4 regions of the Billgrantia desiderata genome follow, and region 1 is predicted to be linked to each of the others. Evidence: predicted binding sites of a transcription regulator. Region 1 holds the regulator's gene; each other region holds the start of a gene.
What was found. Region 1 encodes sigma-54, which starts transcription at its own class of promoters, with help from an activator protein. Its sites were predicted from a motif close to TGGCACNNNNNTTGCTNT; they were not measured.

Region 1 (4,013 bases):
TCCCGCGCCACGGCCCGCGGCGAGCGCGCCTACCTCGAGCAGCAGCCCGATCCCGACCAACCCGTGGTACGCGGCTGGGGACGCACCGTCATCTATCACGCCGCCGAACGCCGCGTCGAGCTGATCGACCGTGCCGAGCTGCACCAGGGCGGAGATACCTTCGATGGCGGCTATCTCGAGTACTTCCTCGACCGTCGCGTGGTCCAGGCCCGCGCCGAGAGCGAAGGCGTCGAAGGACGCCAGCGTATCCGCATGACCCTGCAACCGGAGCGCTGAGATGGCGATGAAGACCCTGCACGCCCGCCACCTGGCGAAGAGCTACAAACGCCGGCGCGTGGTGCACGACATCAGCCTCTCCATCGAGCAGGGCTGCGTGGTGGGGCTGCTCGGCCCCAACGGAGCCGGCAAGACCACCTCGTTCTACATGATCGTGGGCCTGGTCAAGGCCGATGCCGGCAACGTCTGCATCGACGACCTCGACCTCTCGAAGAGCGCCATGCACGAGCGGGCCAAGGCGGGCATCGGCTACCTGCCGCAGGAGGCTTCGATCTTCCGCAAGCTCTCGGTGGCCGACAACATCATGGCCATCCTGGAGACCCGCAAGGATCTGGATCGACAAGGGCGTCATCAGCGCCTGGAGCAGCTGCTGCAGGACTTTCACGTCACGCACATCCGCGACAACCTCGGCATGAGCCTGTCGGGCGGTGAGCGGCGGCGCGTGGAGATCGCCCGCGCGCTGGCCACCGAGCCGGCCTTCATTCTGCTGGACGAGCCCTTTGCCGGCGTCGATCCGATCTCGGTGGGCGAGATCAAAGGCATCATCCGCCAACTCAAGGCCCGCGACATCGGCGTGCTGATCACCGATCACAACGTCCGCGAGACGCTGGATATCTGCGATTCGGCCTATATCGTCGGCGACGGTCAGATCATCGCGGAAGGCGATGCCGAGGCCATTCTGGCCAACCGTCGGGTAAGGGAAGTCTATCTCGGCGAAGACTTCCGTCTATAGCAGCGCCCCTGCCCATAGCGCATTCCGACCCAACAAACAAGAGCATGATCTTACATTAAAATTCCCTAACGGGCATGAATATTGCCGATGGCATGCTTATTGCAGCTCTGCGCTCTTGCAAGTGATCGTCGGCCAGTCTAGGGTAGAGTCTTTCCGGCAGATGAGCCCATTATTCTCATGGCCATGAAAGCATCCTTGCAACTGCGAGTCGGCACTCAGCTGACCATGACCCCACAGCTGCAGCAGGCCATCGCGCTGCTGCAGCTCTCCACCCTGGACCTGCGCCAGGAGATCCAGCAGGCCCTCGAGTCCAATCCCATGCTCGAGCTCGACGACGGCTTCGGCGAACAAGCCGTCAGCGAGCCCCAGAGCGACGACTGGGCCAGCGAAATTCCCGGCGAGCTCTCCACCGACAGCGACTGGACGGATACCTATCCGGATCATGGCAGCGGCGCCGGCGGCGCCACCGGCGAAGGCCCCGATTTCGAACGCCAGGCCGCGGGACAGACGCTGGCCGGCCACCTGATGTGGCAACTGGCGATGATCGATGTGAACGAGCGTCAGCGGCAGATCGCCGAAAGCCTGATCGATGCCGTCGACGGCACCGGCTACCTGACCCAGCCGCTGGAAGAGATCCGCGACGGCCTGCGTCGCCAGGGCCTCGAGGGGCTGCCTACCCGTGAGGTCGAGCAGGTGCTGCTGCGCCTGCAGCAGTTCGAACCCACCGGCGTGTTCGCCAGGGACCTGCGCGAATGCCTGATGCTGCAGCTCGCCACCCTGCCCGACGATACGCCCCTGCTGCCCCAGGCACGCCGCCTGGTGCGCCAGTTCCTCGAAGCCCTGGCCGCCGACGACCGTCGCCTGCTCAAGCGGCGCCTGAGCCTGGACGACGAGGCCCTCGACGACGCCATTGCCCTGGTGCGCTCGCTGAACCCGCGCCCTGGCAGCGCCTATGCCGAGGTCGGCAGCAACTACATCACCCCCGACCTGGTCGCCTATCACGACGAGTCCGGCTGGCGCGTGGAGCTCAATGCCGAAGCGCTGCCACGCCTGCGCATCCAGCCCGACTACGTCGCCCTGGTGCGCCGCGCCGACAAGAGTCAGGACAACCAGTTCCTCAAGGATCACCTGCAGGAAGCCCGCTGGTTGATGAAGAGCCTGGCCAGCCGTAACGACACCCTGCTGCGAGTGGGGCGCGAGATCATGGCCCGCCAGATCGACTTCCTGGAGCAGGGCGAGGAGGCGATGAAGCCGCTGGTACTGGCCGACATCGCCCAGGCCGTGGAGATGCACGAATCGACCATCTCGCGGGTCACGACGCAGAAGTTCATCCACACGCCGCGCGGCGTGTTCGAGCTGAAGTATTTCTTCTCCAGCCACGTTGGCGGCAACGGCGAGGGGGATGCTCACTCCAGCACCGCGATTCGCGCCCGCATTCGCAAGCTGATCGCCGACGAGCCACCGCGCAAACCGCTCTCCGACAGTCGTCTGGTGGAGCTGCTGGCCGACGACGGCATTCAGGTGGCGCGCCGCACCGTGGCCAAGTATCGTGAAGCGCTGGGAATACCTTCCTCGAGCGAACGCAAGCGCTTTCGTTGAACTCGGCGCGCAGCGTTGACGCCGGACAAGAGCGTCGTTCGGAGGGGTTTGCAAGGAGGCAAAAAGGGTTACAATCAAACCACCACTCGAAGGACGAAGGAGCTCGTCATGCAAGTCAACATTACCGGCCATCATGTTGAACTGACCGATTCCCTGCGTGACTACGTGAGCGAAAAGCTCAACCGCGTCCAACGGCACTACGACAACATCACCAACGTGCAGGTCACCCTCTCGATCGAGAAGGAGCGCCAGCAGGCCGCTTGCACGCTGCATGCCGCCGGTGCCGATCTGCATGCCGAAGCCTCCGACCCGGACATGTACGCCGCCATCGATGCGCTGACCGACAAGCTCGATCGTCAACTGGTCAAGCACAAGGAAAAGGCCCAGGCCCGCGCCCAGGGCGCCGGCATTCGCTGAGTTGCCATGACACTGGAAAACATACTGCCCCCTGAGCGCGCGCTGTTCGACGTTCCCGGGGGCAGCAAGAAGAGGGTGCTGGAGTTCTTCAGCACCTTCATTGCGCAGAACACCCCGAGCCTCGACAGCCAGGAGGTCTTCGGCCGATTGATCGGCCGTGAGCGGCTGGGCAGTACCGGCATCGGCAACGGCGTCGCCATCCCGCACGCGCGAAGCCCGCACTGTCACAGCCCAGTCGCCGCCTTCCTCAAGCTGGCCGAGCCCATCGATTTCGACGCCATCGACGGCGAGCCGGTCGATCTGGTCTTCGTGCTGCTGGTACCCGAGGAGGCCGACGACACGCATCTGTCGCTGCTGAGCCAGGTCGCCGGCGTGATGAACGATGCCGAGACCCGTTCGCAACTGCGCAAGTGCGAAAGCCAGCGCGAACTTCACGAGCGTCTCATCGGCGCCATTCGACGACAGTCCTCGGCCTGACCGCCATCCCCAGCCGCTCGGCCAGCCCCTGATCAGGAGAAACGTAATGCAGCTTGTGATCATCAGCGGCCGCTCAGGCTCCGGCAAGTCGATCGCACTGCAGGCGCTCGAAGACATCGGCTACTACGCCATCGACAACCTGCCGGCGATGCTGCTCGGCTCCCTGGTCGATGAACTGCGCGGCTCACCCACGGTACAGCAGTGCATCGCCGTAAGCATCGATGCACGCAATCTTCCTCATGCGTTGGAACGGTTCCCCAGGCTGCTGGAGGAGCTGCGTGCCAAGCAGGTCGACTGCCAGATCGTCTACCTCACCACCGATGCGCGAATCCTGATCGAGCGCTACTCCGCCACCCGGCGCCGGCACCCGCTGACCCGCGACCGGGACATGACCCTGAGCGAGGCGATCGAGACTGAAGACACGACGCTGAGCGAGATTCGCAACCTGGCCGACCTGATCATCGATACCTCGCGGCTTTCGGTCCACGACCTGCGCGGGCGCATCACCGAA
Region 2 (4,013 bases), on a different contig from region 1:
AGCAGCAGGGCGGCGAAGAAGAAGAAGGTCAGCAATACCGGCGCCAGGTCGTTGAGCATCACGCCGCCGGTGAACGAGGCGGTGACGAACTCCGGCCCGAACTGGAAGAACGTCATCAGGGCGAAGGCCGCCCCCAGGATGCGCATGCCGAACCACACCGGGCCGACGTGAAACATGTCGTGCATCACGCCTTTCTCGGCCCAGCTTGGGCGGGCGAGCTTGATCCAGCTCGTGGCCAGCACGGAGAGCACCAGCACGATCACGGCGATGGCCGGCAGGGCGCCGTCGAGCAGCGCCTTGAGGCCGTCGGCGAGGAAGCCCATGCCGATGTTGATGGTGTCGCCGATGCGGAAGGGAACCAGGAACAGGCCCACCCCGAGCGCGGAGGGAATCAGGAATTTGAGCAGGTTGTTGCGCTCGAAGGGGGTTTCCCCGTCGCGGGTTCGATGAGTCGTGTCAGTGGAGGACATACGAGTATCCCTTGGCTTGTCGTTGTTGGGTCAGGCAGTTCTTGCGTCGGTCGCGGCGCTCTGGTGTCAGTCGCGACGCTTGACGCCGGGCAGTGCGCACAGCATTTCGTAGAGCAGGGTGGCGCCCATCAGCGCCGTGTTGCCGCTGGGGTCGTAGGGTGGCGAGACCTCGACCAGGTCGCCGCCGACGATGTTGAGACCGGCCGCACCGCGCACGATCTCGAGGCCCTGGGCCGAGGTCAGGCCGCCCATTTCGACGGTGCCGGTGCCGGGGGCGACGGAGGGGTCGAGGCCGTCGATGTCGAAGGTGACGTAGACCGGGGTGTCGCCCATCTGCTCGCGGACTTCTGCCATCAGCGGCGCCAGCGAGCGGTACCAGCACTCCTCGGCGGTGACCACGCGGAAACCCTGCTGGCGGCACCAGTCGAAGTCCTCGGCGGCATAGCCGGTCCCGCGCAGGCCGATCTGCACCACCTTGCCGTGGGCCAGCAGGCCCTCTTCCTGGGCGCGGCGAAACGGGGTGCCGTGGGCGATGGCTTCGCCGAACATGTGCTCGTTGACGTCGGCGTGGGCGTCGATGTGGATCAGCCCCACCGGGCCGTGCTTCTTGGCGATGGCGCGCAGGATCGGCAGGGTGATCACATGGTCGCCGCCCAGGGTCAGCGGGACGCAGCCGTGGGAGAGCACTTCGTCGTAGAAGGCGGTGATGATGTCCACGCTCTTGGGCAGGTGGAAGGTGTTGATCGGCACGTCGCCGATGTCGGCCACTTGCAGACTGTCGAAGGGGGCCGCCCGGGTGGCCATGTTGTAGGGGCGCAGCATGCGCGACTCGTCACGGATCTGGCGCGGGCCCAGACGCGTGCCGGGGCGATTCGAGGTGGCGATGTCCAGCGGTACGCCGATGAAGGCTACGTCCAGCCCTGCCGCCGTGGGCTGGGTGGGCAGGCGCATCATGGTGGCGGGCCCGCCGAAGCGGGGCATCTCGTTGCCGCCTAGCGGCTGGTTGAAGTCGGCCATGCGGGGCTCCTGATCGTTGGGGTATCGTCGCTCACTCCTCAGGTCTAGCAGGTTTCGTGCCAGCCGGCGGCCTCGCAGCCACGGGGCCTGCCAGGTGACATGATGCAATTTCGAATCGCCAGCGGGGTTTCGGTGATGCAATAATGCATCCTTGATTCATTCATGCATCGGGTGGTGTCCTGATGAGCGATATCGACAGCGCGGTGGTGAGTACCATCGTCGAGACGGCCAACGACCACTTTTTCATCGTCGACGGCGAGGGGCGGGTGCTGGACGTCAGCCCGGGCGCCGCGGCGGTTTACGGCCTGCCACGGGAGCAACTGGTCGGCAGCACGGTGCAGCAGCTGGAGGCGCAGGGCGTGCTCAGGCCCTCCATAAGCCTGGAGGTGATCCGCACCGGCAGGCCGGTACAGCTGATGCAGGTGACGGGAACGGGGCGGCGGGTGATCGCCGAGGCGCATCCGGTACATGTCGACGGCAGGCTCGAGCGCATCGTCAGCCGCTCCCGCGACCTGACCGACCTGCAGCTGCTGCAGGACGAGTACGCGCTGCTGCAGAAGCGTTTCAGCGAACATCTCAAGCGCAGCGGGGCCGGCGCCGGTCAGGAGGACGGTCAGCTCGACGAGGCAATGGGCAGCCTGGAGGTGCGCAGCGACGTGATGCGTGAGCTGGCCCTGCTGCTCAAGCGCGTTGCGCCTTCGGATGCCACGGTGTTGCTGCTGGGCGAGTCCGGGGTCGGCAAGAGCGCCTTCGCCAAGCAGCTGCATCGCTGGAGCCGGCGCCGTCAGGGGCCGTTCATCGAGGTCAATTGCGGCGCCATTCCCGAGAACCTGTTCGAGTCGGAGATGTTCGGCTATCAGCCCGGCGCCTTCAGCGGGGCGGCGCGCCAGGGCAAGGCGGGGCTGCTGGAGCAGGCCGAGGGCGGCACGCTGTTTCTCGACGAGATCGGCGAGCTGCCGCTGCCCATGCAGACCAAGCTGCTCAAGGTGATCCAGGACGGCAGCGTGCTGCGCCTTGGCGATACCCAGCCGCGGCGGGTCGATTTTCGTCTGGTGGTGGCAACCAACCAGGACCTGGCCCAGCGCGTGGAGACGGGGAGCTTTCGCCTCGATCTCTACTATCGCGTCAACGTCATCCCGGTCACCATCCCGCCGCTGCGCGAGCGCCGCGAAGACATTCCGGCGCTGGCCGAGGCGTGTCTCGAACGACTCAACCAGCGTTACGGCCAGCGCAAGCTGCTGCACGGCAGCGTGTGGCCGGAGCTGATGGGCGGCGACTGGCCGGGCAACGTCCGGGAGCTGGAGAACTGGCTGGAGCGAGCCTGGCTGTCGAGCCCGGACGATCTCATACCGTCACCGACACGGGGGCCGGCCGCATCCCTGACGGCGATGGCCACACCCGCCGAGACGACGCCGCCGGCCGAGCTCGGTGAGAATGAGGGGCTTCCCGCCTACCTGGCCCGGGCCGAACGCGAGGTGCTACAGGCGCTGTGCCGGTCGCTCCCCAGCACCTATGCCATCGCCGAACGCTTGAGGATCAGCCAGCCCAGCGTGGTGCGCAAGCTCAAGCGGCACGGGCTCAGGATCGAGCACCGGGCCGATTGAGCCCGATGTCACGAGGTCGTCACGGGGAACACTGACTATAGTGGTTTGGGTGAGCAACGCCTTCCGTTTCGTTTCGACCTTGGAGCTAGCCATGCCCCGCACAACCTATAACAAGATCGCCGCCATCGCGACCGGCCTGGTCCTTGGCGCCAGCGTCATGCTTCCTGCCGCCCACGCCGACGACTACTACGCCGGTCAGACCATTCGCATGATCATTCCCTTCTCGCCGGGCGGCGGCACGGATACCTTCGGCCGGCTGATCAGCCAGCACCTGGGCCGCCACATCCCCGGCAGCCCCACCATCGTGGCCGAGAACGTCACCGGTGCCGGTGGCCTGCTGGGCAGCAACGAATTCGCCGAGCGGGTCGACCATGACGGCCTCACGCTGATGACCGCTTCGGGCCACCTGAACCTGCGCGCCTTCCTCGGCCTGCAGGGGCTCAGGCTCGATCTCGACGCGCTGGAGCCGGTGGTGGCCGCGCCCATGGGGCACGTGACGGCGATCTCCACCCAGGCGGGCATCGACGACCCGGCCGACCTGCTCGAGGCGCAAGGCCGGTTGACCAAGGGCATCACCGATCCCGTGGGCCTGCTCGAGTCGCTGGTGGCGCTGGAGATGTTCGAGCTGAACTACCGCGCGGTACCCGGCTACGGCGGCCGCGGCGATACGCGCATCGCCTTCGAACGCGGCGAGTTGATGATCAATACCCAGAGCACGCCGGCCTATCTCAACAGCGTACAGCCGCTGGTGGATGAGGGGGTGGCCATGCCGCTCTACGCCATCGGCTTCATCGATGGTGAGGGCAATCCGCAGCGCGACCCTGCCGTGCCGGACATGATTACCGCGCCCGAGCTCTACGAGCAGATCCACGGCGAGATGCCTTCCGGCACCATCTGGGAGGCCTTCAAGGTCACCGTGCCG
Region 3 (4,013 bases), on a different contig from region 1:
GCCTGGTGCCGCGCTTCATTGCCGCCAAGAAGTGGCGCAACCGGCTGCTCTCGCCGTTGCTGGGCATGATCTGCCTGCTGGCGGTAGTGACCCTGACCTGGCGTTATCTCGACGACATGCCGACCACGGCGCCGCTGATGCATCAGAGCGTGCTGTGGCTGGTGCTGCTGATGACCTTCATGGGCGGTCGCGTCATCGTTCCGGCCGTCAACGGCTACTTTACGCGAGAGTTTCGCCAGGCCGGGGTGGGCGTGCAGCCGCGCCTGGAAGCCGCGCTGATCGTACTGCTGGGGCTGGCGCCCTTTGTCATGCTGCTCGATCTGCTGCGCCCGCTGGCGGCCTTGCTGGTGTTGGCGGCGGGCCTGTTGGTGCTGACCCGCATCTGGCACTGGCGGCCGCTTGACTGCCGCGAGCGGCCGGACCTGCAGGTACTGATGCTGGGCTATGCCTGGTTGGCCATCGGTTTGGTGCTGCTGGCGCGCAGCTGGTGGGCGCCGCAGCATGCCAGCACCGCCTTGCATGCCTTCACCGTGGGAGCGCTGGGCAGCCTGGCCAGCGCCATCATGCTGCGCCACGTGATTCTGCGTGCCAAAGGTCGCCCGGAGTGGGAGCGAGCGCTGCTGCCGCTGGCCGGGTTGTTCGCTACGGCGGCGGTCCTTCGCCTGTGGGCGATCGAAGCCGGCACTGCCTGGCTGCTGCTGCTGTGGGCCTCGGCGCTGGCCTGGAGCCTGGGCTGGCTGCTGGTGGCCTGGCGGCTGCGGGTGTGGATTCGCCGGTTGCCGTCGCCTGAGATAAGCAAACTTGACTCGGGACAAGAGAGGGGCGAGCTGCCGAGACGCTGGCGATAGCCGATGTCATACTCACTGGCATTGGGCATGGCGAGCCCCATGCCGAGGTTTCAAGAGGTCGAAGTCGATCATGCAAGACGAGCTGCTGTTCAATCGCCCCCTGGTGGAGAAGTACGACCGCCCAGGGCCCCGCTATACCTCCTACCCGACGGCGCCCCAGTTCCATGCGGCCTTCGCCGAGGACGACTACCGCGCCGCCGCCGAGCGCAGCAACCGCGTCGCCTCGCCCAAGCCGCTGTCGGTCTACGTGCACATCCCGTTCTGCAAGAGCCTGTGCTACTACTGCGCCTGCAACAAGATCATCACCCACAACACCGAGCGGGCGGCGGAGTATCTGAGCTGGCTGAAGCAGGAGATCGGCGTGCAGGGCGCGCTGTTCGACGAGACCCGGCGCATGACCCAGCTGCATCTGGGCGGCGGCACGCCCACCTACCTGAGCAACGCCCAGCTCGGCGAGCTGATGGCGGCCCTCGACGAGGCGTTCCATTTCGCCCCGGTGGAGGAGCGCGAGTTCTCGCTGGAGGTGGATCCGCGCACGGTCACGCCGGCGCAGATCCATGAGCTGCACGACCTGGGCTTCAACCGCCTGAGCTTCGGCGTGCAGGATTTCGACACCAACGTGCAGAAGGCGGTCAACCGCCTGCAGAGCGAGGAGCAGGTGGTCGAGCTGGTGGCCGCCGCTCGCGAGGCCGGCTTCCAGTCGGTCAGCGTGGACCTGATCTACGGCCTGCCGCTGCAGACGGTGGCGAGTTTCGACGCCACCCTCGACAAGATCATTGCCCTGCGCCCCGACCGCATCGCCAGCTACAGCTACGCCCACCTGCCCGAGCTGTTCAAGGCCCAGCGGCTGATCCGCCCCGAGGACATGCCGCCGCCGGAGCGCAAGCTGGAGCTTCTCGAGCTCACCATTCGCCGCCTCACCGCCGCCGGCTACGTCTACATCGGCATGGATCACTTCGCCCTGCCCGACGACGAGCTGACCCTGGCCAGGGAGAACGGCACCCTGCAGCGCAACTTCCAGGGCTACTCCACCCACGCCGACTGCGACATGATCGGCCTGGGCATCACCTCCATCGGCAAGGTCGGCGACAGCTACAGCCAGAACGTCAAGGAGACCGCCCAGTACCAGGCGCGCCTGGAGGAGGGGCGCCTGCCGGTGATGCGCGGCTATCGGCTCAACGACGACGACCGCCTGCGCCGCGACGTGATCAACGCCCTGATGTGCCACGGGCGCATTGACTTCGCCAATATCGAGGCGCGCCACGACATCGTCTTTCGCGACTACTTCGCCGAGGCTCTCGCCCAGCTCGAGGAGATGCAGGCTGACGGTCTGCTGACCATAGGCGCCGACGCCATCGAAGTGCTGCCCGCCGGCCGCCTGATGATGCGCAACATGGCCATGGCCTTCGACGCCTACCTGAAGCCCAATGAAGGGCGCTTCTCGCGCACCGTCTAAGACACCCACCGAAACGCAAACGGCGCCCCGCGGGGCGCCGTTTGCGTTTCGGCGGGTGTACTTCCTCAGCCGGCCCGCTCGAACAGCAGATTGTTCTCCAGATGAATGTGCTCCATCAGGTCCTCGCGGAACTCACGCAGGCCAGTGTAGAGGGCGCGCCAAGTGGTGCAGGCGCCCTTGGGTGGGGTGATGTCGTCGGTGAGCAGCATCACCTGCTCCAGGTTCTCGCCGTGGTCGTCGTGCTCGTGGCGCATCACCGCGATCGGCCCCTGGGCCTGGGCGCCCAGGCCGCTGCGCAGCATGGGAAACAGGATCTGCTCCTCCTTCTGCATGTGGCTTTCCATCTCCTGGTGAATGTCCATCAGCAGGTCGGCCAGCCCGTTGGGGCAGCTCTCGCGGTCGCCGTGAACCTGTTCCACCCGCCGTGCCATGCGGATCAGCTCGGGCAGCTGCTGACGGTGCACGTCGTGGTAGCGGGTCAGGATGTGCTCGATCAGCTCGTCGTTGCTGGCCTCACGCCAGTCGCGCTGCTCGCTGCTGGCGGCCGGCAGCGCCTCGAGTTCGGCAACCAGCTTGTCGACATGCAGGCCGGCGCGCTCGGCGGCCTGGCGCAGGCTGATACGCCCGCCGCAGCAGAAGTCGATGTTGTAGGTATGAAAGATGCGGGTCGCGCCGGGCAGCGACAGGGCGATACGGCCAACGGTCTGATCGGACAGGTTCATGTGACGTTCCTCTGCAATTGGGGATGCCATCTGTACAGAGCAAGCGGCGTGCCATGTTTTTATTGTTTGTTTTTCAATGGCATGTGGTGAGGATGGTTAAATTTACCTCATCGTGATAGGGTTTAATTTACCCTTAGAGGTATTATTAACCATGCTCGATGATTCCCTGCTGGCCGACCTGACCGCCGATCTGCCCAGCGCCGTGCGTCTGCAGCGCCTGGTCCGCACCCTGCGCGAAGGCTTTCGCTGCGGTGCGGTGTGCCTGCTGCAGCTTCAGCAGGACGTGCTGGCGCCGGTGGCGGTTGAGGGGCTGGTGCGCGAGGCACTGGGGCGGCGCTTCGAGGTGGCGCGCCATCCGCGCCTGGCCGCCATCCTCACCAGTCGGCGCTCGACCCTGTTCCCACCGGACTCCAGCCTGCCCGACCCCTACGACGGCCTGGTCGAACAGCAGCCGGGGGAGCCGCTGCACGTGCACGACTGCATGGGCATCAGCCTGCACGTGGAGGGCGAGCCGTGGGGCGTGCTGACCCTGGATGCGCTGGTGGCGGGTACCTTCGACGAGACCGCCTGTACGGCGCTGGAGCGCTATGCGCTGCTGGTGGAGGCTGCAGTGCGCGTCTCGCGCCTGGAACAGGAGGTGCGTGCGCTGCGCATGGCGGGCCATGGCAGCATCGCCCATGTCGAGTCGGGCGAAGGCGGCGAGATCCTCGGCCACAGCGCCGAACTGCAGCGCCTGCTGCACGAGCTCGACGTGGTGGCGGAATCGGACCTGCCGGTACTGCTGATGGGCGAGACCGGGGTGGGCAAGGAGCTGTTCGCCCGGCGCCTGCACCAGCGCTCGCCGCGGCGCGATCAGCCGCTGGTGCAGGTCAACTGCGCGGCGCTGCCCGAGACCCTGGCCGAGAGCGAGCTGTTCGGTCACGTCAAGGGGGCCTTCTCCGGCGCCACGGCGGATCGGGCGGGGCGCTTCGAGGCCGCCGACGGCGG
Region 4 (4,013 bases), on a different contig from region 1:
CGCCTCGACGCTGTCGTCGCCTTCACGGATGGCTCCTAGGATAGCGCGTTGACCCACCTGATGGCAGCTACATACCACCGGTCCCTGATTGGCGGCGCCATCGTCGCAGCCGGCCAGCAGGCGGCGGCGGTGCTCGGCGGCCATGCTCTCGCCACTGGCCGCCTCGCCGAAGCGCTCGGCGAGCCAGGCCAGGTTGGGCAGTTCCCGGGGCGGCCCCGACATGAACCACCAGCGCAGGCGCCCCGCCTCATCGACCCCCGCGGCACGCAGGCGCCCGCTGGCCGGGTCGGTACACCACAGGGTGGGCGGCACCGGCAGGGTCGCCTCGAGCCAGCTCAGCCACTCCGGCGAGGCGCTTTCCATCTCACCGTGGGCCATCTCGCCGCGAGCGCTTTCAATCCTGCCGTTGGCGCTAGCTGGCTCACCGCCGGCCAATTGCCAGCGCTGGGCGGCGCCCAGCGGAATCCGCGCCCAGTACCGGCTGCGGTCGCACCAGCGCGATTCCGCCACGCCCAGGTCGTCCGCCACCAGCAAGGTGGCTTCCCACTCCACCGCCAGCGGCGCCAGCGCCACCGCTCCGTGCTTGGATTCCGGCTGGCCGGAAACGGGATCGACATGGGCCTCGATCAGCGCCCCGGAGAGGGCCGAGCCGCTGAAGTAGCCGTTCCAGTGCATCGGCACGAACACCTCGCCGCGGCGCTGTCCGCGCGACACCCGCACCCGGCCGACATAGCGGCCGCCAACGCCTTGCAGGCAGGCCAGGCCCTGCTCTTCCACCCCCAGCGCAGCGGCATCTTCCGGGGCGACTTCGATGAACGGCTCGGCGCGGTGGTTCATCAGCCGCGGCGAGCGGGCGGTGCGGGTCATGGTGTGCCACTGGTCGCGAATGCGCCCGGTGTTGAGCCGCAGCGGGCGCTCTGCGTCCAGCGCCTGGGTCGGCGGACGCGAACGCACCGCTACCATCCGTGCCAGCCCGTCAGGCGTGGCGAAGCGGCCATCGGTGAAGAGCCGCGCGGTGCCGTGGGGAGCGGCAGCGTTGACCGGCCACTGGATCGGCTCGAGGGCATCGTAGGCCGCGCGGTCGAGCCCGGCCAGGCCGGAAATGTCGAACAGCCGGCGCCGCTCATCCGGGCCCTCGCCGTTCTCGAAGCCCGAGAGCCGGGCATGCTCGTCGAAGATCTCGCTGGGGTGGGTGTAGCCGAAAGCCTCGCCGAAGCCCAGCCGCTTGGCCACCTCGCACAGCGCCCACCAGTCGTGCCGGGCCTCGCCCGGCGGTGGCAGAATGCCGCGCTGGCGCGAGATGCGTCGCTCGGAATTGGTCACCGTGCCGTCCTTCTCCGACCAGCTCGAAGCCGGCAGCACGATGTCGGCATAGGCCAGCAGATCGACATTGGCCATGCAGTCGGAGACGATCACCAGCGGGCATTTCGCCAGCGCCGCACGCACGCGGTCGGTGCGCGGCAGGCTCACCGCCGGGTTGGTGGCCATGATCCACAGCGCCTGCACCTCGCCACGCTCGATCGCTTCGAACAGCGCCACCGCCTTGTGGCCGGGCCCTTCGGGCAGGCACGGCACCAGCCCCGCGGTGGTCCAGAAACGCGTCACACGGTCCCGCGCGCCGGGGGTGTCGTAATCCATGTGGGCGGCCAGTTGGTTGGCCAGCCCGCCCACCTCGCGCCCACCCATGGCGTTGGGCTGGCCGGTGATCGAGAACGGCCCCGCCCCCGGCAGGCCGATCTTGCCGCCGGCCAGGTGGCAGTTGATGATGGCGTTGCCCTTGTCGGTACCGCTGCTCGACTGGTTCACCCCCTGGGAGAACAGGGTGACCACATGCAGGTGGCTGGCGAACCAGTAGAAGAAGGTCTCCAGACGTTCCGCATCCAGGTCGCAGTCGGCGGCGATGGCTTCCACACCGGCCTCCTGCTCCCGCGCCGCGGCAAGCGCCTCCTCGAAGCCCTGGGTATGCGCCTCCAGATACACCCGGTCGAGCTTGTTGCGCGCAGCCATCCATGCCAGCAGCCCGGTGAACAGGCGGGCGTCGCTGCCCGGCTTGAGCCCCAGGTAGAGGTCGGCGAGCTCGCAGGTATCGGTCACCCGCGGGTCGATCACCACCACCCGCAGCAGCGGATTGCGCTGCTTGGCCACCTTGAGACGCTGATAGAGCACCGGATGGTTCCAGGCCAGGTTGGAGCCTACCAGCACCACCAGCTCGGCCTCTTCGAGATCTTCGTAGCAGCACGGCACCGCGTCGGCGCCGAAGGCGCGCTTGTGGGCCGCCACCGCCGAGGCCATGCACAGGCGCGAATTGGTATCCAGGTGCGGCGTACCGAGAAAGCCCTTGAACAGCTTGTTGGCGACGTAATAGTCCTCGGTGAGCAGCTGCCCGGAAAGGTAGGCAGCAAGTGCCTCGGGGCCGTGAGCGTCACGCACCTTCCGCAGGCGGCTGGCCACCGCATCCAGCGCGGTATCCCAATCGCTCTCCACACCGTCGACGATGGGCCGGGTCAGACGACCGCCATGACCCAGCGTCTCGTGCAGGGCCGAGCCCTTCACGCACAAACGACCGAAGTTGGCGGGGTGCTGCGGGTCGCCCTGCACGTCGACGATCTCGTTCTTCTCGACGCTGGCCACCACGCCACAGCCAACGCCGCAGTAGGGGCAGGTGGTTCGGGCCTCGCGCATGTCGATCTCCTCTGGAGCACTCTTGAAACGACGATCTCGAAACGACGACGCCCGCCAACTCTTCCCCGGGATCTTGCTGAGGGAAGGTTTGGCGGGCGTCGTTGCCGCTCGGGCGCTGACGGTGCGCCCATGTCGATATTTACTGATGTGTATCAAGCAGAAAGCGTGCCATGGCGAGAATAACCATCCCCTTTCAGGCAGATGTCACACTTTGCCTTAACGCCCAGGGACTTGTTTCATGCTGCTTCGCACCATGACCCGGCGCCCCGGCCCGGCCATGCACCAGGCTGGTGCCGAGCGGCCCATGCCGGTGCCGCCGTGCGGCCTTCCTTCCGCCAGCAGAGTGACGCCGAGCGCGATCATGGGCGCGAAAAAGCGCAACTGGAATGTTTATTGCTTGGCGTTAGCCATAGCGCCTTGGTCAAACCCGAGCCGAATACGATAGCCAGACACGAGCGACGCCTATGCCCCCACCCCTGAACATCCTGCTGGTCGACGACGAGGTAGTACGCGCCGCCATGGTCGAGGAAGCGCTGATGGCCGAGGGGCACCGGGTCATCTGCCGGCTGATGAGCCCCGCCAGCCTCAACGAGATGGTCGCTCGTCACCAGCCCGACGTGGTGATCATCGACATGGAGAGCCCCGACCGCGACACCCTGGAGAGCATGGCCCTGCTCAACCGCGAGAACCCGCGACCGGTGGTGTTCTTCGCCGACCAGCACGACTCCGACATGCTGCAGGCCGCGCTCCAGGCCGGGGTCAGCGCCTACGTGGTCGACGGCCTGGTGCCCGAGCGGGTCAAAGCCATCGTCGAGGTGGCCATTGCCCGCTTCGACGCCTTCCACAGCATGCGCCAGGAGCTCGACAAGGCACGCAACCAACTGGCCGAACGCAAGCGCATCGAGCGTGCCAAGGGCCTGTTGATGAAGCATCAATCCTGCGACGAGGAGCAGGCCTACCGCATGCTGCGCAAGCTGGCCATGGACCGCGGCCAGCGCATCGCCGAGGTCGCCGACAGCGTCATCGACGTTCTCGAGCGCCTGAACCTGACATCGCCCCAGGGGCGAACCGCCGACAAACGGGGTCCCCGCTCATGAGCCACCCGCACCATCACGCCACCTCGCCGGAACTGGCACGCCTCACCCTCGGCTTCGTGCCGCTGCTCGATGCCGCTCTGCTGATCGTCGCGCGCGAACGCGGCTGCTTCGCCGACCAGGGGCTCGACGTCTCCCTCTCGCGGGAGAACGCCTGGGCCACCCTGCGCGACAAGGTCTCCGCCGGCCTGCTCGACGGCGCCCAGATGCTCGCGCCCATGCCGCTGGCCATGAGCC

Region 2: the regulator sigma-54 is predicted to act here: its motif matches at 1,532-1,549, upstream of speB (agmatinase).
Region 3: the regulator sigma-54 is predicted to act here: its motif matches at 3,063-3,080, upstream of ytfE (iron-sulfur cluster repair protein YtfE).
Region 4: the regulator sigma-54 is predicted to act here: its motif matches at 2,836-2,853, upstream of C4S71_RS09435 (nitrate reductase).

What each region holds. Positions count from the first base shown of each region.
Region 1 is NZ_FNVC01000002.1:131,171-135,183, reverse strand. Features, by position in the region: gene lptA (lipopolysaccharide transport periplasmic protein LptA) at 1-276, shown strand, start outside; gene lptB (LPS export ABC transporter ATP-binding protein) at 284-1,009, shown strand; gene C4S71_RS02945 (RNA polymerase factor sigma-54) at 1,187-2,608, shown strand; gene hpf (ribosome hibernation-promoting factor, HPF/YfiA family) at 2,717-3,025, shown strand; gene ptsN (PTS IIA-like nitrogen regulatory protein PtsN) at 3,032-3,502, shown strand; gene rapZ (RNase adapter RapZ) at 3,549-4,013, shown strand, end outside.
Region 2 is NZ_FNVC01000001.1:198,681-202,693, forward strand. Features, by position in the region: gene C4S71_RS00920 (YjiH family protein) at 1-470, opposite strand, end outside; gene speB (agmatinase) at 537-1,487, opposite strand; gene C4S71_RS00930 (sigma-54 interaction domain-containing protein) at 1,670-3,091, shown strand; gene C4S71_RS00935 (Bug family tripartite tricarboxylate transporter substrate binding protein) at 3,183-4,013, shown strand, end outside.
Region 3 is NZ_FNVC01000012.1:22,076-26,088, forward strand. Features, by position in the region: gene C4S71_RS12145 (NnrS family protein) at 1-848, shown strand, start outside; gene hemN (oxygen-independent coproporphyrinogen III oxidase) at 919-2,304, shown strand; gene ytfE (iron-sulfur cluster repair protein YtfE) at 2,370-3,026, opposite strand; gene norR (nitric oxide reductase transcriptional regulator NorR) at 3,178-4,013, shown strand, end outside.
Region 4 is NZ_FNVC01000008.1:44,244-48,256, forward strand. Features, by position in the region: gene C4S71_RS09435 (nitrate reductase) at 1-2,682, opposite strand, end outside; gene C4S71_RS09440 (ANTAR domain-containing response regulator) at 3,147-3,779, shown strand; gene C4S71_RS09445 (CmpA/NrtA family ABC transporter substrate-binding protein) at 3,776-4,013, shown strand, end outside.